2 regions of the Porticoccus hydrocarbonoclasticus MCTG13d genome follow, and region 1 is predicted to be linked to the other one. Evidence: predicted binding sites of a transcription regulator. Region 1 holds the regulator's gene; the other holds the start of a gene.
The links. The regulator PhoB, encoded in region 1, activates phosphate uptake and scavenging genes when phosphate is short. The targets are predictions, from matches to a motif close to TGTCATAAANNTGTAACA.
Positions count from the first base shown of each region.

Region 2: a site for PhoB is predicted at 3,569-3,586, ahead of U740_RS00930 (phosphatase PAP2 family protein). Genes of this name have one in related genera too.

Region 1 is NZ_JQMM01000001.1:534,144-545,456, reverse strand. Features, by position in the region: gene U740_RS02670 (GNAT family N-acetyltransferase) at 1-871, opposite strand, end outside; gene U740_RS02665 (NADP(H)-dependent aldo-keto reductase) at 882-1,928, opposite strand; gene phoR (phosphate regulon sensor histidine kinase PhoR) at 1,969-3,246, opposite strand; gene phoB (phosphate regulon transcriptional regulator PhoB) at 3,255-3,956, opposite strand; gene ubiA (4-hydroxybenzoate octaprenyltransferase) at 4,043-4,915, opposite strand; gene U740_RS02645 (chorismate--pyruvate lyase family protein) at 4,937-5,512, opposite strand; gene rdgB (RdgB/HAM1 family non-canonical purine NTP pyrophosphatase) at 5,576-6,175, opposite strand; gene U740_RS02635 (DUF4426 domain-containing protein) at 6,259-6,702, opposite strand; gene metW (methionine biosynthesis protein MetW) at 6,729-7,319, opposite strand; gene metX (homoserine O-succinyltransferase MetX) at 7,322-8,479, opposite strand; gene U740_RS02620 (exodeoxyribonuclease III) at 8,581-9,348, opposite strand; gene U740_RS11770 (hypothetical protein) at 9,464-10,132, shown strand; gene slmA (nucleoid occlusion factor SlmA) at 10,053-10,655, opposite strand; gene argB (acetylglutamate kinase) at 10,652-11,313, opposite strand, start outside.
Region 2 is NZ_JQMM01000001.1:185,709-197,021, reverse strand. Features, by position in the region: gene nadD (nicotinate-nucleotide adenylyltransferase) at 1-83, opposite strand, end outside; gene U740_RS00950 (glutamate-5-semialdehyde dehydrogenase) at 99-1,352, opposite strand; gene U740_RS00945 (NAD-dependent protein deacetylase) at 1,498-2,343, shown strand; gene U740_RS00940 (LON peptidase substrate-binding domain-containing protein) at 2,352-2,939, opposite strand; gene U740_RS00935 (DUF4124 domain-containing protein) at 3,014-3,523, opposite strand; gene U740_RS00930 (phosphatase PAP2 family protein) at 3,658-4,206, shown strand; gene U740_RS00925 (MJ1255/VC2487 family glycosyltransferase) at 4,203-5,273, shown strand; gene U740_RS00920 (Y-family DNA polymerase) at 5,295-6,548, opposite strand; gene U740_RS00915 (LexA family protein) at 6,536-6,964, opposite strand; gene fghA (S-formylglutathione hydrolase) at 7,194-8,027, opposite strand; gene U740_RS00905 (S-(hydroxymethyl)glutathione dehydrogenase/class III alcohol dehydrogenase) at 8,042-9,148, opposite strand; gene U740_RS00900 (Na/Pi cotransporter family protein) at 9,254-10,885, opposite strand; gene U740_RS00895 (efflux RND transporter permease subunit) at 11,010-11,313, opposite strand, start outside.

The DNA of each region.
Region 1 (11,313 bases):
GAGTGCATCCCCAGTAACGACCATAGAGGTTATTCTGATCGTGGAAGAACAGGGCGGCGGCGACTTTTTCGTCCCCCTCCATGGCGACGACCATCATCACCTGATCGGGCATGATTTGGCCCAGTTGGTGGAAGAAGGCCTGGGTCAGATAGCCGCTGTTGCCGCTGTGCTTGAGGTAGGTGCGATGATAGAGCACGAAGAAGAATTCCCACCAGTCGGCACTGATCTGTTCACCGGTGAGTCGTTCGACAAGTAGGCCGGCACGCCTGAGGGTGTGTCGCTCCCGGTTGATATTCTTGCGCTTTCTTGAGGAAAACGTGTCGGTAAAATCGGTAAAATCACGATAATCTCGGTTATTCCAGAGATATTGAACGCCACTGCGCAGCATCCCCCCTGCCGTTTGCAGAGCGTCCGACAGTGTCGCGTGAGGAAACAGCAAGTGCCAGCCGGTGGCGCCCTGCTGCCCTGCCAGTTGCTGGATCGCCGTCAGCAGTATTGGGCTGATATCGCTCAGACTGATACCGGGCAACAGTCCGAGGCGCGGCCCGCACGCCGGCGTGAATGGCACCGCGCTGAGCAGCTTCGGGTAATAGTCGAGGCGGCGCCCGTGGTAGGCCTCCGCCCAGGCCCAATCGAATACGTATTCGCCCCGCGAGTGTGTTTTACGGTAGAGCGGAAGTGCGGCAACGGTGACCTCGTCCTGGCTCAGCAACAGGTGTTGTGGGTGCCAGCCCGTCTGGGTACAGGCGCTGCCAGAGTTTTCCAGCAGAGAGAGGAAGCGGTGCTGTAAAAAAGGGTAGTCACTGTCGAACAGCGTATCCCAGTCCCGGGCGTCACACTGGTCAATGCTGTCGAGAACACGTATGTCCAATGTCTGCCTCTCAGGGGGCGGGATTGCTGATATCCCGATGAATCAGATCAATATCCGCCAGCAGTGCTTCGCTCATGGGTGTGGTGAGACTGTCGATGTTTTCCTGCAGCTGTGACAGGGTAGTGGCACCAATAATGGTTGAGGCGACAAACGGTTGCCGGTGAACGAAGCCCAGTGCCAAGTGTACCGGTGAAATATCATACTGTCTGGCCAATGCCACATAGCGTTCGGTCGCTTGAACGGCTGTGGGGTGATTATAGCGCTGAAACCGTTCGAACAGTGTCAGCCGCCCATCAGCGGGCCGCTGGCCCTGCAGGTATTTGCCAGACAGCATACCGAAAGCCAACGGGGAGTATGCGAGCAGGCCGATCCGTTCATTGATTGACCATTCAGCCAGCGATACCTCGAACTGTCGGTTCAACAGATTGTAGGGGTTCTGAATACTGACAATCGGGGCGCCATGGCCGGCGACAGAGGCCGCCTGGTATTGCATCAGACCCCAGGGGGTTTCATTGGAGACGCCGATGTGGCGGACCTTGCCCTGCTTAACCAGGTCATTCAACGCCTGCCAGGTTTCATTGATCGGGGTGTAGTCAGTCAGTGAGTAGTCACCTGGAGCGGAGCGGCCAAAAATATTGGCGGGGCGCTCAGGCCAGTGCACTTGGTATAAATCAATGTAGTCGGTCTGGAGTCGGCGCAGGGAATCATCCAGTGCCTGAAAAATCTGTTTGCGATTCAGTCGCGGCCCGCCCCTGATATAGTCAAAACCGCTGTTGTTGCCGTCACCGCCGGTCACTTTGGTGGCCAGTACAACGTCCTGGCGCCGTCCCGAGTGGGTCAGCCAGTCACCCAGATATTGTTCTGTCAGGCCCTGGGTTTGTGCGTTTGGTGGTACTGGATACATTTCTGCGGTGTCCACAAAATTGATACCGTAATCGAGGGCACAATCCAGCTGTTGAAATGCGTCTTTCCGACTATTCTGCTCACCCCAGGTCATCGTGCCGAGGCCAATGGCGCTGAGGGTCAGCCCGGAGGCTCCTAATTCTCGATATTGCATCTCTTTCCTGCGGGATTGAAAAAGGTGACCGGATATATCATCAGGTTAGCAGGGGCAGCTGGCAGCGGAAGCAGCTACCTTTCCCCAGTGTGCTGTCGATTTTCAGTGATCCACCGTGGCGCATCAACACATGTTTGACAATGGCCAGCCCCAGCCCTGTGCCGCCGGTACTGGTGGCGCGGCTCTGGTCCACCCGATAAAAACGTTCGGTCAGGCGGGGCAGGTGCTTTGGATCAATACCGGAACCGTTATCGCAGATCTCCACCACGATATCCGATGCGGTGTGAAAACAGCGTATTTGGACGCGCACACCGGCCGGGTTGTGCTTGATGGCATTGAGTACAAGGTTCGAGAAGGCGCTGTAAAGTTCCTTGTATTCCCCTTTGAAGGGGGTATCGGTGGCGCAGTCTGTTTCGATGAGGTAATTATCACCAGCCACCATGCGGGCATCCTCGGCAATCTGCTGCAGTAACTGATCCAGCATGATGGGTGCCCGCGAGGGGGGTTTCCGGTTGGATTCCAGTTGTGACAACATCACCAGATCATTGGCCAGGGCGTTGAGGCGTTCCGTTTGCTGGCCCATCTGCAGCAATGCTTTTGCCCAGCCCCTGGGCAATTGGTCGGCATTGTCCTGCAGGGTTTCGATATAGCCCGAGAGCACGGTTAAGGGTGTCCGCAGCTCATGGGAGATATTGGCCACAAAGTCCTGTCGCATTTGTTCCAGATTGCGCAACCGGGTGATGTCCTGCACGACCAGAATGATATTGCCATCACCAAAGGTTGCGGCGGTAAACAGCAAGGTTCTTGTGGGATCTTCCGGCGAACTCAGTTCCAGTGGCGGGGGCAGTGCGTCACTCTGGATAAATACCACGAAACGGGGATCGCGAACCAGGTTGGTCATGGATTGGCCGCGATCCTGTTTGACGAGGCCAAGCAGTTTTTCAGCCGCCGGATTCCACCACTCCAGTTCCCTATCGGGGGTGAGGATGATAATGCCGTCCGCCAGCGCAGAAGTAATATCCTTGACGCGCTCGGCCAGTTGTCGACGACTTTGTTTGGCGCGTTCGTTGCGCTGTTGCATTCGGTAGAGGAAATCGGTCATGTCGCCCCAGACGCCGCTTGCTTCGGGGGGTGGTCCCTCAGCGCTCTGGTCGAGCCAATCATAGAGTCGGGAGATGTGGGCGAAGGTCCACAACATATACAGGCCGCCACCCAAGAGCAGGGTGAGCAGAGTGTGGCCCCATAAAAAACCTGTCAGCAGCAGAAACAGGGTGAGCAGGGCGATCCGCCGTATTTCTGCCTTAAGCCCTCTGTGCAATGCAGATCCTATTCTTCATAAACCTTGGTGGAAAAGCGGTAACCCGCGCCCCGCACAGTCTGTATGAAGCGGTCCTGTCCAGCAAGGGAAATTGCCTTGCGCAATCGGCGAATATGCACATCCACCGTTCGCTCATCCATGTAGACGTTGCCGCCCCACACATGGTCTAGAATCTGATCACGGGAATAGACCCGCTCCTGGTGCGTGAGAAAGAAACTCAGCAGCCGAAATTCAGTTGGCCCCATGGATACCGGTTGACCACTGATGGTGACCCGGTGACTGATGGGATCAAACAGCAGTTGATCCACTTCTATCGGTTCCGGGGGCAGTTCCGGTTCGGCGCGACGCAGTACAGCATTGATACGGGCCACCAGGGCACGGGGTGAAAACGGTTTGGTGATATAGTCGTCCGCACCCACATCGAGGCCCTGGATCAGGTTGTCCTCACTGGCTTTGGCGGTCAGCATGATGACCGGTATATTCTTTGTCAGGTCATCCCTTTGTAGTCGCCGGATCAACTCAATGCCACTGGTGACGGGCATCATCCAGTCAAGCAGCACCAGGTCGGGTTTGTGGTCGATGATCATGGCATGGGCCTGCTGGGCGTTCTCAGCCTGCAGGGTGTCAAATCCGGCCACATCCAGCGCTGAACAGATCATGTCGCGAATGGCCGTTTCATCGTCTACAACAAGTACAGTTTTATCACTCATATTCTTTTCATCATTGATATCCAGATACCCATTACATGACCTGAGCATGACAAAAATATGACAATCGACAAAAGAACGGTCGATACCTAGTCGGCAGTGAGCTGGTAGTCCGCCGCCAGGCCGATAAAAATAATAGCACCAACGTAATGATTATTGAGAAAAGCACGGAAACAGGCGTCGCGCTCGCGATGGCGGATCAGATACTGTTGGTGGAGAAACAGCAGGGCGGCTCCCAGCAGGGACAGGAAAAACCAGCTGCCGCGATTAAAGTTGATCCCGGTCATCAACAACGCGATCAGTGTCAGACATTGCAGGCAGGCGGTAATGGGTATGTCCATGTCGCCAAAAAGAATGGCGGTAGACTTGATGCCAATCTTCACATCGTCATCCCGATCCACCATGGCGTAAAAGGTATCGTAGGTGACGGTCCAGAGCACCACAGCAATGTACAGTGTCCACATTTCCCGGGGCAGGCTGTTGCTCTCTGCCGCAAAAGCCATGGGCAGACTCCAGGCAAAGGCGGCACCCAGCACCAGTTGGGGCAAATGTGTGAAACGTTTCATGAAGGGGTAGCAGGCCGCCAGCGCCACCCCCACCAGGGCCAACTTTATGGTTAGTGGATTGGTCAGCAACACCAGGCCAAAGGCGGCCAGGCAGAGCACAACAAACAACGCCATTGCCTCGCGGGTCTTGATCTGACCGCTGGGTAGCGGCCGGTGCCGGGTTCGTGTCACATGACCATCCACTTGCCGGTCAGCCACATCATTGATGACACAGCCTGCGGCGCGCATCAGGATCACACCCAGCACGAAGATCAGCAAATTTTTTGCGGAAGGGACACCGCCTGCGGCTAACCATAACGCCCAGAGCGTCGGCCAGAGCAGCAGGAGCGTACCGATAGGCTTGTCAAAGCGCATCAGCCGGACAAAATCGGGAAGTCGCTGTAATGCTTTGCTCATAAATGCCGCATGGTTGCGAAATCAGGGGGTTTTATTGTACGGGGTAAACCCCGTCAAAAACACCTCGGACACAAGCAAGGGTTTGCCATCCAGCCAAAACAGTGAACGGCGTCCCTGTACGGGGCTACCATAGTTGGCCGGTACCGTAGAAGGCCACGATTCGAGCATGGACAGGTTGGAAATCTCAATGGGTCCCCGGACCATTGCGGGGTCGCTAAACAGCAGTGCACCGAGGGGCCGGTTGTCCAGCTTTCGGAGTTTTCGCAATCGTCCGGTCAGGGTTTTTATCGGAATGATACTGCGGGCATGGACCCAGGGTTGGTGGTTGCCAAACAGGATGACCTCCCTGATCAGGGCGCGTTGTCGGATCGGCAGTTCCAATGCGCGTTGCTCGGACAGTTGGGGTACCCCCATGCCCTGAAACAGTATTTTTACTTCAAACTGCCCTTTGCTTGCCCGGATTAAGCGTTCGGTGAGTGAGCCGCGATCCAGTAGCCACGGTCGCAGGGCGCTGCAGGTGACAAACAGCGGTGTGCGCCGATAACTGCGCCAGTGGAGCTGATGATTGGCGGGAGTGTGTGAGGAGCGACGGGGCACAGCGGTACCTATGGGCCTTGGTATGACAATGGATTCTAACCGGTTACGACAGCGCTTTGGGGGCTATGAGTTATACAGGCTGACAAGCCGTTCCTGTAATAGCGCCATGGCCTTGGCCCGGTGACTGATGCGATTTTTTTTCTCTTTGCCGAGTTGTGCGGAGGTGCAGTCGAGCTCGGGAATATAAAAAAGCGGGTCGTAGCCAAAGCCGTTGTCACCCTCCGGGGTAAATCCGATCAGTCCCTCCCAGGTGCCCTGGCAAATTAGTGGCGTCGGATCCTTCGCATGGCGCAGATATACCAGCAGGCAATGAAAGCGGGCGGTTCGTTGCTCACGGGGTACTTCCTGAAGCAGTGACAGCAACCGCAGGTTGTTCTGCTGGTCGGTGGCGTTTTCCCCGGAAAATCGTGAGGAATAGATACCGGGGGCGCCATTGAGTGCGTCCACTTCAAGACCAGAGTCATCGGCAATGGCGGGCAGGTCGGTGAGGCGGGAGGCATGCCGGGCCTTGATCAGGGCATTTTCCACAAAACTGAGGCCATCTTCTACCGCCTCTGGAATCTCAAAATCCGATTGCGGCAGAATGTCGAAGGGGAGTAACTCTAGCAGGTGCTGAAACTCTGTAAGCTTGCCTTTGTTACCGGTGGCGAGAACAATTTTCATGTTGAACTGGATGACAGAAAGGTTGCTATTAAGTGCGCTATTGCGCCCCTGCTGAACGGAGAGTCTGAGGTGCCTGTCACGGGCTACTCATCGACATAGAACTTGCGCTGAAAAGTCAGCGAATGTGTCGCCTTGTCGGAATCCGGACTGACGTCAATTTTGAAGGTCATCCAGTCTTCCTTGTCAAAACGAAACGGCGCCAGATAGTAAACTGCATTTTCTTCGCGGATTTCAGTGAATTCCAGCACCTGCTGTTGACCGAATATATTGGAGACGGTGCCCTTGACCACGGCTGGCAGGCCGCCCATTTGGCCATTTTTGACCACGGCAATATTCACCAGCCCTTTATCCTTGCCACGAACAATATTGTACGAGCTGGCAACGTCAGGCTGGATAAAGCTGCTGTTGAAGGCACTGAAAAACACTTTCAGGTCGCCGTATTCCTTGTAGGGGCGGTTGTCAGCCAGTGCACTGAAACTCAAACCTGCGATGAGCAGGAATAACGAGATTGCTTGGGTTATTTTCATGTTGTGGCTACCTGTCATGAATAGGCCTACTTGCTCAAATGGTAGATGGCGGTGTCACTGAACATATTTGGCCAGATACCTTTCATGTACTTGTCCGGCAGGCGCTCTGCAACAAATTCGCGATGCAGTATCCGGATACGCTTCTCTGTACAGAGTGCCTCAAAATCTTTCACGGTACAAAAGTGGATGTTGGGTGTGTCGTACCACTGGAAGGTGAGTTGCCTGGTGACCGGCATGCGGCCTCGTGACAGCAGATAGCTGCGGGCGCGCCAGTTGCCGAAGTTGGGAAATGTCACCACACACTGTTTGCCCACGCGCAACATTTCTCCCAATACCAGGTGAGGATAGCGCATCGCCTGAAGTGCCTGGGTCATTACCACGGTGTCAAAGCTGTTGTCGGAAAACTGGTTCAGACCTTCGTCAAGGTCGGCCTCAATCACATTCACGCCCCGGGCAACACAGGACGTAATTTTGTCAGCATCAATTTCCAGCCCATACCCCCAGACGCCTTTTGTCTTGCCGAGGGTCTGCAGTAGTTCGCCGTCACCGCAGCCCAGGTCCAGAATTCGGCTCGTCGGATGGATCCACTGCTGAATAATGTTCAGGTCTGTGCGCATCATCATTTTGAGGAAATCTCAGCTAAAATGCGGTTTATATAAGCAGTGAGCACTTGCTCATAACGCTGGTTCGGCAATAGAAATGCATCGTGTCCCAGGTTGGATTCAATGGCTGTATAGGCCACATTTTTATCAGCGGCGATCAGTGCCTCAACAATTTCTGCAGCGCGTTCCGGAGAGAAGCGCCAGTCGCTGGAAAAGGACACCACAAGAAAATCGCAGCTGGCGTGCCGGAAAGCCTCGACCGGATTGTGATCGTACTCTCGGGCGAGGTCAAAATAGTCGAGGGCTTTGGTCATCAGAAGGTAAGTGTTAGCATCGAAAGCGCCGGAAAAGGCGTCACCCTGATGGCGCAGATAGCTTTCCACCTGGAATTCAATGGGTGCATCCTGGCCGCGTTGAAAAGAACCGGAGCGCAATTCCCGACCGAATTTATTGCCCATCAGCTCATCCGATAAATAGGTAACGTGGCCGATCATGCGCGCCAGCCCCAGCCCGTTTCTGGGTTGAGTCTGTTGTTCGAGATAGCGCCCGTTGCAAAACTCGGGATCGGATCTGATGGCGTTGCGGGCTATCTCGTTAAAAGCGATATTTTGCGCGCTAAGTTTCATTGCCGAGGCGATGACAACCGCATGGCGCAACCGGTCCGGATATTCCAAAGCCCAGCGCATAACCTGCATGCCGCCGAGACTGCCGCCAACGACGGCAGCCCATTGACGTATACCGAGTTTGTCCGCCAGTCGTGCCTGACTTTCTACCCAGTCTCGCACCCGCAACGGTGGGAAATCAGGTCCCCACGGTTGACCGGTATCAGGGTTGATGGATATGGGCCCGGTGCTACCGTGACAGCCGCCGATATTGTTTGGACAGACGATAAAAAAACGGTTGGTATCGAAAGGTTTTCCCGGCCCGATATGGTTGTTCCACCAACCCGGCCGCTGATCGGCCATGCTGTGGTATCCGGCGGCGTGGTGATGGCCACTGAGAGCGTGACAAATGAGGATGGCGTTACTGCCATCGGCGTTCAATGCCCCATAGGTTTCCACCATCAGTGTGTAATTGTCGAGTGTTCTGCCGCAGGCAAGCACGAGCGGCTCATCGAAGTGAATCGCTTGCGGTGTGACAATACCAACGGAGTTTTCCGGAATTACATCAGGCATCAATGATTCAACGAGTAGCTGGCTTTTGCCGGTGTTTCGGCAGTCTAAAGAGGGGCGTGTATTGGCGCAAGGTTAGCATGCTGTTTTGCTCGTCACCGCTGTCAGAGTGTCTCCAGATCATAATCCACAATCACTGGCAGGTGACTGGAAAACGTCTTGGCCTTGTAAATCACAGCATATTCCACGTGGCTGGTGAGGTTTTTTGACACAATTTGCATATCGGTGCGCCAACCCATCCCTCCAAGGGGTTTACCGGTAGGCCAGTAAGTGAATTCGTCCGCATCCATGTTGAAGAGCCGAAAAGCGTCGGCGTAACCAATGTCACCGAATACCTGATCGAGGCACTGCTGCTCATGTGGCAGGAAACCGGACAGGTTGCAGCAGGTTTCCGGTGCGCTCACGTCGATGGTCCGATGGGCAATATTCCAGCTGCCACAAAAAATGTAGTCACGGCGCTTGCTGCTGATTTTGCTGAAATGGGCCAGAAGATCCCGAAAAAAACGGTCTTTAAGCGGTTGGCCATCGCTGTCGGAAGGGGCCAGCAGTGAACAGATGCTGACATGCTCAAAGTCGGCTTGTAGATACCGCCCATTCATATCTTCGCCGTTGTTGGCACCAAAACCGTACATTATTGCCTTGGGCATATCCCGGGTGTAAATGGCGACACCATTCTGCTCTGGTTGGGGCGCATCAAAGAAGTAGCTGAAGTAACCGTCGAGCTGAAACTCGGCACGAGAACTGAGAACGGGTTCCGGCAACCGGAGATCCTGAAGGCATATTATGTGAGCGTCCTGGGAGGCCAGCCACTGAAATAACCCCAGATCGGCAGCCTGTTGGATACCGTCCACGGCAACACTGATAATTCGCATGATCGCCCCTGATTTTGGGAGAGTGTATGATAACCGACAGATCGTGTTTCCAAAATGGGGAAACTGTCTTCAGGCTCCGGCGGAACCTGTGATGTTGATAAACCGGACTGTCCCTATGGCCAATTTAATCAATAACAGCAAATCCACTTGGTGCCTGGTGTTGGCATTATTTTGTTCGGCGTCCATGTTAGCAGAGGCCAGTAATCTTTTCCGCTATCACAATAGCGAGGGCAATCTGGTGATTGACCACCAAGTGCCTCCGGAGTACGTCGCTAAAGGTTATGAGGTGCTCAGTAGCACAGGCAGGGTGGTAAAAACTGTCCCGCCACATCAGCCTGTGGAAGAAGAGGATGGGGCCGTATCAGGCAAGGCAAGCCGGGCGGATCAACTCAAAGAGGATCAATTTCTATTGCGCAGCTACAGTGATGTTGGCGAGGTTGAGGCTGCTGGTGAGCGGCGATTGGCCCAGCTTGCCAGAGAAATAGAGATTATCGAGTCCAACCGGGCCAAAAATGAAGAGCAGCTTGAAAAGGCCGAAACCAGGGCTGCCCGATATCAGCTGGCCGGTAAAAAATTACCCCAAGACCTATTGGCAAGAATGGATGAGATCACCAGATTAACCGGGGATACACAGCATATGTTGTTGCTGCGCAAGCGGGAATATGAGGTGGTGGCGGCGCGTTATGAGCGTTACAAAAACCGCTTCATGACGTTGAATCCCGAAAAAAAACCGTCGCAGCCACCGACCACTGCTCCTGCCAGTTCGCCGTCGGCAACCGAGTGAACTCGCTGCGAACAAATTGACTGATCTTGCCTTCGGCCAGTGCCAATATCAGGTTGGCTGCAGCCGTCACGGTGATGGCCGGGCGCAGGTTTTCCGATACCTCTGCTTCGCGAAGAATCTGCTTTAGCTGAGTTTCCAGTCGATCAAATAATTGCTGTATCCGTTTGTGCAGTCGCTCTGTTTCGCCGGTCAGCGCGTCGCCTGTGAGTAACCGGGTGATTCCAGGATTGCGCTCGGCAAACGTGAGCAGAAGCGTCAGAATACGGTAGCAGCGACTGGCGGCATCGGGTTCTTCGACAATGATCGTCCGCATCCGGGTAAACAGCGTCTCCTCGATAAAATCGATCAGGCCCTCATACATCCGGGTCTTGCTTGGGAAGTGCCGGTAGAGCGCAGCCTCGGAGACACCGACCTCTGCGGCCAGTGCAGCAGTCGTGATGCGCCCACCGGGCGCGGCCTCCAGCATCCCTGCGAGGGCTTGCAGGATGTGCTGTTTTCTGGAAGTTTTTGCTGTTGTTGTCATCCGGCGCTCTCTGCTGCTTCATCGGAGATCAACGTGCCGACACCCAGATCGGTAAAGATTTCCAGCAGTGTGGCATGGTTGACCCGGCCGTCAATAATATGGGCTGTCCTGGCGCCGCCCTTGACCGCATCCAGCGCACAGCGGATTTTCGGCAGCATGCCGCCGTAGATCGTGCCATCTGCGATCAGTTCATCCACCTGACGGGTGGACAGGCCGGTCAAAACCTTACCGTTTTTATCCTGCAGGCCGGCGACGTTGGTGAGCAGAATCAATTTTTCTGCCTTGAGGACTTCGGCGATCTTGCCGGCTACCAGGTCGGCATTGATGTTGTAGGAGTTGCCTTCACTATCGACACCGATAGGTGCGATCACTGGAATAAAGTCACTGTTGGTCAGCATGTCGATTACGCCGGTATTCACCGATTCGACTTCCCCCACGTGGCCGATATCAATGATCTCCGGCGCTTCCATCTCGGGTGTGTGCCGGGTGACTTTGAGTTTGCGGGCCTTGATTAACTGGCCGTCCTTGCCGGTAATACCAACGGCCTTGCCGCCGGCGTGGTGAATGAGATTGACGATTTCCTTGTTGACACCACCGCCCAGCACCATTTCCACCACGTCCATGGTTTTGCTGTCGGTAACCCGCATGCCGTTGACAA
Region 2 (11,313 bases), 350 kb from region 1:
GCGGTGCGGAGATGACCGATATGTACCGGATCAAAGGTGCCGCCAAACAGACCAATACCGTGCAGTTGAGAAGATTGGGGCATATCGCGGCAGTGCTCCTATTGGCGAATTTCGCCGTGGCCGAACACAATCCATTTCTGTGATGTGAGCCCTTCGAGGCCCACCGGGCCGCGTGCATGAATCTTGTCTGTGGAAATACCGATTTCCGCACCCAGCCCGTATTCAAAACCGTCGGCAAAGCGTGTGGAGGCATTGACCATGACAGAGCTGGAATCCACTTCCGCCAGGAAGCGGCGGCTGCGGGTGTCGTCGGTCGTTACGATGGACTCGGTGTGGTGGGAGCCATAACGGGCGATATGTGCCATTGCTTCATCCATGTCTGCGACCACTTTGATGGACAAAATTGGTGCAAGATATTCCGTGTGCCAATCCTCTTCAGTGGCAGGCGGGCAGTCGATAATGGCACAGGTCTGTTCGCAGCCGCGCAGTTCCACGCCCTTGGCCCGATAGGCCTCTGCCAGTCTGGGCAGAATCTTGGCGGCCACGGCCTTTGCCACCAGCAAAGTTTCCATGGCGTTACAGACACCGTAGCGGTGGGTTTTGGCATTCATGGCAATGTTGAACGCCATCTCCAGATCGGCTTTATCGTCGATATAGACATGGCAAATGCCATCCAGATGCTTGATCACAGGCACCCGTGCTTCACGGCTGATCCGTTCAATCAGGCCCTTGCCACCGCGGGGGATAATCACGTCCACATAGTCGGTCATGGTGATCAGCTCACCCACTGCGGCCCGGTCGGTGATCTCGATCACCTGGACGATGGTTTCCGGAAGTCCGTTGCTGGCGAGTCCCTTCCGGATACAGTCGGCAATGGCCCGGTTGGATTCAATGGCCTCACTACCGCCACGGAGGATAGTGGCATTGCCAGACTTCAGGCAGAGGCTGGCGGCATCCACAGTGACATTGGGGCGCGACTCATAAATGATGCCTACAACGCCGAGGGGGACGCGCATTTTCGCCACTTCAATACCGCTCGGGCGAGTTTTTCTGTCGCTGATAACCCCGATAGGGTCGGGCAGTTCGGCGACCTGACGAAGGCCCTCGATCATGGCATCCACGCGGGCCTCATTCAGCTCGAGCCGATCCAGCAGTGCGGCATCCAGGCCACTGTCGCGGCCATTTTGCATATCGAGCGCATTGGCGCTCAGGACGCTGGCCCGGTTGCTGTCAAGCGCTTCGGCAATGGCCAGCAGTGCAGCATTTTTTGTCTCGGTGGAGGCGGTGGCAATGACCCGGGATGCGGTCCTGGCCTGCTGTCCAAGTTGTTGCATGTATGCTTTGAGATCCATGTCATTCAGTGCGGTGATTTCAGGACCGCGCATTATATCGTCGCAAGACAGATAAGTCCTGGTGATCCAGAGATAATTTTTTATTCGACAGGTGCAATAGACGACGATTGGCGACAATCGTAAAACCGGGGCACAATCAGACACCATGATGGACAATGAACCTCTGCAGCTGCTGGCTGATTTTGTACACCGTTACCCGGACTTGCTGGTATTGAGTGGTGCCGGTATCAGTGCCTCATCGGGCGTACCGACTTACCGGAACAGTGAGGGTCAATGGCAGCGCAGGCCACCGGTACAGCATGGGGATTTTCTCAATAACTACGGTACCCGACAGCGCTTCTGGGCCCGCAATATGGTGGGCTGGCGCTTTATGCGTGATGCCCGCCCCAGCCCTTCACACTTCGCCCTGGCTGGGCTGGAGGCGCTGGGTATGATTCGTTCAGTGGTGACCCAGAATGTGGATGGGCTGCACCAGCGGGCGGGGAGTCGTCGCGTGATAGACCTTCATGGTCGCATCGATCGCGTGCGTTGCCTGGGCTGTGATGCGTTATTCCATCGGGAGGATATTCAGCGTTGGCTGGAGCAGCACAACGGACTTTTTGCGCAACAGGTGGGAGAGGTCGGTCCGGATGGTGACGCGGAGCTGGACGATCTGGATTATTCAGCGCTACAGGTGTGCGAATGCCAATTTTGCGGGGGCACGCTCAAGCCGGATGCGGTATTTTTCGGTGGTACGGTGCCGCAGCAGGTGGTTGCAGACGCGGCTGCAGAACTTCAGCGTGCCGAGGCCCTGTTGGTGGTGGGTTCCTCCCTGATGGTTTATTCCGGGTTCCGTTTTTGTCGCTGGGCCGCGGCGCAGGGCAAACCGATTGCGGTGATCAATCAGGGGAAAACCCGTGCGGATGGGCTGGTGGCCCTGAAGCTGTCCTTGCCCTGTGACGCATTATTGCCAGCCCTTGCCAGCCGATTGCGGGCCAGTGTGGCTGATTAGTTGGGCGGTTAGCTCTGGCTCATTGTGATTAGCCAGTTGCGAATTTGTTGCAGGCGTTCTCCCGGATCATTCAGCTCCAGCAGACTGATTCGCAGCTCCGGTTCTATGGGCAGCAGGCGGGCCAGTTCCCAGCCCAGTGCATTGCCATCCTGGGGAGCGGCTGATGCTTGTTGGGCAATCGGGTCACCTTCGGCCAGCGCCATCAGTAGATCGAGCAGATCCGCCGTTGAATCGTCCAGTTCAAGTGGCTCATCAGGGGGACAGAACCGGACAATACCGGTGACCAGACCATCCTGTTCCGCCTCGCTATTGAGTAACTGAAACCGTTGATTACCGCGTATCATGATACCCAGCAGGCCGTTTTCAAGTTGGCTCCAATCGATAATCTCGGCAATGACCCCCCAAGGATAGACTCTGGGCACTGCGCCCACTTCTGACCCCTCCAGTATGGGTACGATCCCGAAGGGCTGCTCTTTTTTAAAACACTCGGTGATCATCCGCAGATAGCGCTGCTCAAAAATCTGCAGATTGAGCGTCGTGCCCGGAAAAAGCGGCTGCGTCAGCGGAAAAAGTGGCAGTCTGGTGGTTTCTGTCATGGTTTGCTAGGTTCCGGCAAGTGGCGATGATCCTGAGTGCATTCCGGTGCAATCAGAACCGGCCCGGGATTTTCTCATTGATGTGGGGAGGGTGTCAGCAGTTTTGATTTTGGCACCAGCAGGGTGTCGTTATTGTAACGCTCACCACTGCGATAGCGTGGGGGATACCGCCGGGGTTTTTGCCAGAATGGACGGTAGGGGTGGCGATTGTAATGGGGGTAATAATTGTTGTAGTAGTGCTCTTCCCGGTAGATTACCGGTGGTGTGGTCAATTGTTCGGGAATCAGGGCCTCTTCAGCCTCCCTGCGGGCCTGGGTTCTTTTTTCCCGATCCTGTTGCAGGCGTTCCGTGGTGTTGGCCATCTGTTCGATACGGGCGTCCGCGTCATTTTGAACACCGTCTTTCCCGGCAGCGTCCGGCAGGGTAATGGTCTCCACCAGTACGGCGTTTTCCAGCGGTGCATCGCTGTAAACCACATTGCCATTGATGTCCACGGATTTGTAGACAATCTGCTGGCCCTGCGCCTGGCAGGCAAGCATTGCCAGTATTATCAGCGCCGCCTGTCCGGTACCTGTAATCCGCATTTCAACCCTCAAATCGTCCTCTGCGTTTTACTTTGACACTTTACCAGCTGCAAAGTTGTGACAGGTAATCTGTTTCACAGGATGGTCATATTTCGTTCATGTGGTTGTCACAAGTGCTGCCTAATGTGTGATTTATGACAACACCAAAAGCGCTACAAACACTCCACTTGCTCGATGTTGCCACCTTTTTGCGTATTGTGCAGTGGAATACCCGCAAGGGCATTCGAAGGTTTGCCCGTCTGGTCTCTTGCAGTGCCGATGGCTGGCTCTATCCTGCAGCCCCCGCACTGGCGGCACTGTTCTCGGTCTCCCTGGCGGTACAGTTACTGATTGTGCTGACAGTCGGCTTTGCCATTGAGCGGGTCAGCTATTACGTGCTGAAAAACAGCTTCAGGCGCAACCGGCCGCCCCGGGCCATTCCCGGTTACCAAAGTGTGATTACGGCATCGGATGAATTCAGTTTCCCCTCCGGGCATACCTCAGGTGCGTTTCTGGTCGCTACAGCACTGACAATACTTCTGCCACCTGTTGGCATCGCGGGCTACCTCTATGGCTGGGCGTCGTTGGTGGCCTTGTCCCGAGTGATACTGGGCGTTCATTTTCCGCTGGATACACTGGCTGGCGCCCTGCTTGGTGGCAGCCTTGCCTGGGTTGCCCTGCAATTAACAGGCAGTTTGTTATGAGAATTTTCTACGGTGTGCAGGGCACGGGTAATGGGCATCTTTCCCGCGCCCGGGCGATGGCCAGAGCGCTTGATCATTATCCGGATGTCCAGGTGGACTGGTTGTTTTCCGGCAGGCCGCGGGATGCGTACTTTGATATGGCGCCGTTTGATGATTTCCAGTGTCGCCGTGGACTGACCTTCCATACCAGTGCCGGACAACTGCAACCGCTGAAGACTTTGCAGCATGCCAGTCTGCTGACGTTACACCGGGATATCAGGGCGCTGGACCTGGCAGGCTACGATCTGGTGATCAGTGACTACGAGCCAGTCACTGCCAGAGCGGCGCGTCGCCAGGGTATCCCCTGTGTCGGTATTGGTCACCAATACGCGTTCTCTTTTCCGGTTCCTCTGCGTGGCGGAAATCTGTTGAGTCGTACGATCCTGCAACGGTTTGCGCCAGTCACCATTCCTGTGGGCCTGCACTGGCACCATTTTGATCAGCCGATATTACCGCCGATTGTGGATCTTGCGCACGGCCTTGCCTCCCGGGGAGACACGGAAAGGCGGGTGCTGGTCTACCTGCCGTTTGAAGATCAGGATGCACTATTGCCACTGTTTCGCCAGTTTCCCCACTATGAGTTTTACATTTACGCCCCGGGTCAACGTTGGCATGACGATGGTCATTTGCATACTCGTCCGCTGAGTCGGGACGGTTTCCAGCAGGATCTGATCGACAGCCACTGGGTGATCTGTAATGCGGGATTTGAATTGATCAGTGAAGCTCTGCAGCTTGGCAAGCGGATTATGGCCAAGCCGCTTCGTGGGCAGATAGAACAACTGGCCAATGCTGCCGCCCTGGAGCAGCTCGGTTACGCTGCCATCGAGGACCGCATTAATCGCGCCGCCCTGGCGTTCTGGTTTGATTGCGAGCCGGTGGCGCCCCGCATCAGTTACCCCGATGTCGCCACAGCGCTGGCGCGCTGGATTTATGGTGGCTGTGTCGAGACGGTGGCATCCCTCAGTGACCAGTTGTGGCGCGAAACGGATCGGGGTCGCGGTTCCTGGAAAATGGGCCAGGTCGCCTGAGCTTGAACGTCGTTAATGGCATCAAGTCCGGATAACGGGCAGATCATGCCAGCGGGTAGTGTAGGCGGGTGAGCAATACTGCTGGCGCATCGGCCAGCCCTGGCCACGCCCTGCGCTGGCCAGAAAGGCGGCACCGCGGCCATAGCGCCGGTTGATGGCATCCAGTGTCTGCATCAGCGTATCTGTGTGGACACTTTGATGATTCTGAAAAATGTCGGCCTGATGATGCCGGCGTGAAATCAGCTCAATCAGGCCGACTCCGGCTTTCAGATAGGCATGCCCCGGCCGGTAGATGGCCCGCACTGCCTGTCTGGAATGGGCGGCGATCAGCCGGCTGTCGTCGGTGTCAAAGGGCAGTTGTACCACTGCGCTATTGCTGTAGTAGTCAGGCTGGTGGGGCGATGTATGGATAAACACCTGGATGGTCCGGACCAGATGCTGCTGCCCGCGCAGTTTTTGCGCCGCGTTGCTGGCATAGAGGCTGACCGCCTTCAGCAGGGGTTCCATGGTGGTGGGTTTTTGACCGAAAGACCGCGTGCAGTAAATCTGTTTTTTGTCGGGTGGCACCTCTTCCAGTGCCATACAGGAAGTGCCGTTTAGCTCCGCCACGGTGCGTTCCACGCAGACATTGAAGCGTTGACGAATCATTTTCGGATTGCTGTCGGCCAGTTCCCGGGCGCTGCGGATGCCCATTCCTGCCAGTTTCTGACCGAGCCGTGGGCCGATACCCCATACCTTGGTGGCCGGCATCCGGCCCAATAACCACTGCCACTTGTGGGGGCTGTCCAGCAGACAGACCCCTTCGCAACTCGGAATGTTTTTTGCGCCGTAGTTGGCCAGTTTCGCCAGCGTTTTACTGGGTGCCAGGCCGACACTCACTGGCATGCGTATCTGTTGCCAGATGGCCTGTTTGATGGTCAGGCCATACTGTTGCAACGGTAGATCCATGCCTACCAGGTCCAGAAACATTTCATCGATACTGTAAATTTCGATATTCGGGCTGAAGTGGCGCAGGCTGTCCATCACCCGGCGGGATATATCGCCATAGAGCCGGAAATTACCGGAAAAAACACTGACCCTGTGCCGCTCCAGCAACGGCCGGATTTTGAAATAGGCTTGCAGGTCGGGAATGCCGAGCGCCTTGGCCTCCTTTGAGCGGGCAATCACACAGCCGTCGTTATTGCTCAATACCACCACTGGCTTGTTGCGCAGGTCCGGTCGAAAAATCTGTTCACAACTGGCGTAGCAGCTGTTGCAGTCAACTAGCGCAAACATCGGTGATGGCGCACGGAATGAACGACGACTCCCTCAATGATCAATTCGGCATTGTCGTGCAGCTCAATAGGGGGATAGCGCAGGTTCCCGGCGCGCAGTAACCGCTCGTTGAGATCCAGTACCTTGCAGGTCAGTTCACCGTCGATGGCGGCAATCACCACATCGCCATGCTGGGGTTGCAGGGCGCGATCCACCACCAGCAGGTCGCCGCTGAAAATACCGAAGCCGGTCATTGAATCGCCTTCAGCACGGGCAAAGAACGTGGCAGCAGGATGTTTCACCAGATAGTCGTGAATATCCAGCGGTCTCTCGACAAAATCGTCTGCCGGGCTTGGAAAGCCCGTTCTTACCGTTGAGCCAAACAGGGGTATGCGGCGGTCAGTGGTGGTTGGTATCAAAAGGGATGTTTTCATCATGCTAAAATACTGTATAAATAAACAGTATTCAATGAAATTGTAGGTCGTCTGTGGAAAGCGCGGACCCCTGTGATGGAACATGCGATCCGGTGGAAAGAAAAGGTTTGTTTCCGATCGATCCGTGTAACGTTGTTGCCGGTAATTTTAACCGTCGGATAAATACCCGGTTCGTGAATGGCTCAGGCCTGCTCGGTGAAAAGCACGACACTCCACTTCATTCCCTGTGACGTTAGAGATACCGGGCGTGAAAACGGAGGTGATCGCCGATAAAGGAACTGATAAAAAAATAGCTGTGGTCGTAACCCTGTTGATAGCGAACATCCAGCGGATATCCGGCCTGTTGCGCCGCATCGGCCAGCAGGTGGGGTTTCAGTTGTGAATCGAGAAAATCATCCGCTTTACCCTGATCGACCAGTATGGGCAGGTGATGTGCTGCCTGCCTGATCAGTTCGCAGCTGTCGTACTGTCGCCAGTCATCCCGGTCGTTCCCCAAGTAATTGCCGAGGGCCTTTTCGCCCCAGGGGCAGCGCATGGGGGAGCAGACCGGTGCAAATGCCGAGGCTGAGCGATAGCGTTGGGGGTTTTTCAGGGCGATGGATAGAGCGCCGTGGCCACCCATGGAGTGGCCGGAGATGGCGATTTTTTCATTATCAACTGGAAAGTGGTTGTTGATAAGACGAGGCAACTCTTCCACGACATAGTCGTACATACGGTAGTGTTTGTCCCAGGGCTGCCGGGTGGCGTTGAGATAAAATCCGGCGCCCAGACCAAAATCATAGGCCCCTGTCGGGTCATCGGGCACCCCTTCACCACGGGGGCTGGTGTCCGGTGCTATCAGCGCGATACCGTATTCTGCCGCATAGCGCTGCGCCCCCGCTTTGATGACAAAATTTTCATCCGTGCAGGTTAGGCCGGATAGCCAGTACAGTGCCGGTACAGCCCGCTGATCCGCCTGGGGTGGCAGGTAGATGGAGAATGTCATGTCACAGTCGAGCGAATCCGCCCGGTGCCGGAAGCGGAGCTGCTGGCCGTCAAAACAGCGATGGGTGTCGATTTGTTCCATGGTCGGGCCTCTTTCTAGTAGCGTATCACCGAGCGAATGCTCTCGCCGGCGTGCATCAGGTCGAAAGCCCGGTTGATGTCGTCCAGCGGCATGGTGTGGGTGATCAGCGAGTCGATGTCAATTTTGCCATCCATGTACCAGTCGACAATTCGCGGGACATCGGTGCGCCCCCGCGCTCCGCCGAAAGCAGTGCCGCGCCAGGAACGCCCGGTGACCAACTGAAACGGGCGCGTGGCAATTTCCTTGCCGGCCCCGGCGACACCGACGATACAGCTTTCCCCCCAACCTTTGTGGCAGCACTCCAGTGCCTGGCGCATGACATTGACATTGCCAATGCACTCAAAGCTGTAGTCCACCCCGCCGCCGGTAATTTCCACCAGGTGCCCAACCACATCGTCCACCTCTGACGGATTGACGAAATCGGTCATGCCGAACTGTTTTGCCAGCGCAGCCTTGGCGGGATTCAGGTCGATGCCGATGATCCGGGTAGCGCCGACCATTCGGGCACCCTGGATGACATTGAGACCGATACCGCCGAGACCAAATACGGCGACGGTGGAGCCCGGCTCTACTTTCATGGTGAAGGCCACCGCGCCGATGCCGGTGGTAACCCCGCAGCCGATGTAGCAGATCTTTTCGAAGGGCGCGTCCTCTCGGACCTTCGCCAGAGCGATCTCCGGCAGCACGGTAAAGTTGGCAAAGGTGGAGCAGCCCATGTAGTGCAACAGGGGTTGTCCGTCGAGGGAAAACCGGCTGGTGCCGTCGGGCATTAACCCCTGGCCCTGAGTGCTGCGGATAGCCTGACAGAGATTGGTTTTCGGGTTGAGGCAGAAATCGCATTCCCGGCATTCCGGGGTGTAGAGGGGGATGACGTGATCGCCGGGCTTGAGGTTTTTAACCCCGGCGCCCACCTCTACCACGACTCCGGCACCCTCGTGACCGAGAATGGTCGGGAAAGCGCCTTCCGGGTCATCGCCGGAGAGGGTGAATGCATCGGTGTGACAAACGCCGGTGGCTTTGATCTCCACCAGCACTTCCCCGGCTTTCGGTCCCTGCAGGTCAACCTCAACCACTTCTAGGGGTTTTCCTGCGCCAAAAGCGACCGCTGCTCGTGTTTTCATCCGTCATGTTCTCCGTCTTCAGAAGTTCGCTCACGACTATAGTCAGTTGCTTGCGGGGTGGCAAACGGGGCATGAGTGACAAATCGCCAAATGGGATCCTGGTGGCTACCTGGCCTCGACCAGATCCCTAAGGGCCGTTGCCAGCATCTGGTTGGATACCAGCATTTCCCGGTTGACATTGAGTAGTGTCGAGAGAGGGACACCAATACCATCGCCGTCGCTGTAGCGGGTAATCATTTGATGGAGGCGGTCGTGAGACAAATTGATTTCAGTGTCCAGTTGCTCGCGCTTTTCGGCAATCAATATGGGGTCGGTTTTTTCCAGCAGGTTGAGCAGGTGCCGGTAAATGACACGGGTATCGTGACGGATGGTTTCTATCATTTCCTCATCGTCGGACTGCATCCGCAACTCCACGATGTTGAGTCGTATGTCCTTGAAGCTTTTGGCACTGAATACCATATCCCTGGCCGCGTGCAGCAGCCCGGAAACAATCTGTGCTTCATCGCTACTGGCCTTTTCCTGCAAGACCCGGTTGGCGTAGTGCAGGATTTGCTGTTCGGTGTGTTTGATATCCGCGTACTGGTCATCGTAGCTGGGATTTTTGAGGCTGATATCACGATATACCCGATAGCCCTCGTATTCCTGTAGCAGTTCTTGCGGACGTATTTTCAGAACCCGAAGATTGAGGATGATGACCCGGTAAAACAGCCGGATCACTTCCTGGTGTATGGCCTCACTGGCGGCATCGCTGACGCTGGCCGGAACCTTGGTGATGAATTGACAACCACTGCCATCTTCGTCGGCAAAGCGGTTTTGCAGCCAGCGGGCGAATGGTGAGATGAAGGGCAGGAACAGGATAATCGCAAACAGGTTAAACAGGGAGTGGAACAACACCACGGCGTACATGGGGTCCTGTACTGTCAGGGTGTCGGTAATCAGCTGCAGGATCGGGTACAAGAGCGCCAGCCCGATCAGGCTGGACAGCAGGTGGAAGATAAAGTGGGCCAGCGCCACCCGGTGTTTGTCCGGGGAACCTTTCAAGCTCCCCATAACAACCGTGACGGTGGTGCCCAGATTTGCACCTGCCATGATGGCTGCCGCGGTAGTGAGTGGCATAATCCCGGCGTGAATAGCGCTTAGTACAATCATCATGGTGGCTGAGCTGGACTGAACCAATGCCGTAAATAGCAGACCCCCCAGTGCATAGAAAAGGATCGGGTAATCGGCAAATACCCCCGGAACACTCTGCTCGACCAGCGTCCCCATGCTGGTTTTCATAAAGTCGAGTCCCATCAGCAGCAATCCCAGTCCGAGTAGTAATCTGGCCTGACTGTGGCGTCGATGTTCAGTGCTGATAAATACGGTGCCGAGAGTCCCCACTGCCAGTAGCGGCAAGGCATATTCTGTGAGACTGAGTTTGAAACCGATGGTGGCGACAATCCATCCGGTGAAGGTGGTTCCCAGACTGGCGCCGAAAATGACCCCCAGTGCGTTGGCCATGGTGAGGATGCCCGCCCCCACAAAGGCCAGCACGATAAGACCGACCATGGAGCTGCTCTGCAGGCAGGCGGTGCTGATGATACCCATCATGACCCCGCGTACCGGCGTATTGGTGTAATCCCTCAGTATGTGACGGAAGGCTCGGGTGCCGAGTGTGCGTAACGCCTGCTCCAGAACCATCATTCCGTAAAGGAAAATACCCAGTCCGGCCACCAGTTCCCAGGGTTGAAACGGCATAGTTGGAATGCTCTCCGGCAGGTTTGTACTTATAGGTTGTTGTGTAAAAAGTGTAGCAGGGAATCAATTGACAGGACCAAAAACCGCAACAGACGATGATCCGTTGCGGTTTTTAGAGCCCCTGTTACTTGCCGAAAGGCTTGAAGATCAGAATCAGTTTTGGCAGCAGGGTCATGGATCCGAGCAACGCTGCCAGCATGGCCAGACCGGTGAGCAGACCGAAATAGACGGAAGGGATGAAGTTCGACAGAGCCAGAATGGAGAAACCAATGATAATGGTGATGGCCGTGTAAAACAGTGCCCGCCCTATGCTGGCATGAGCCCGGTGCATGGTGGCGATGTAGTCGCGATCCACGGCAAATTCCCGCCGGAAACGGGTGATGTAGTGAATCGCGTGATCCACACCAATACCCACAGTGATGGCCGCG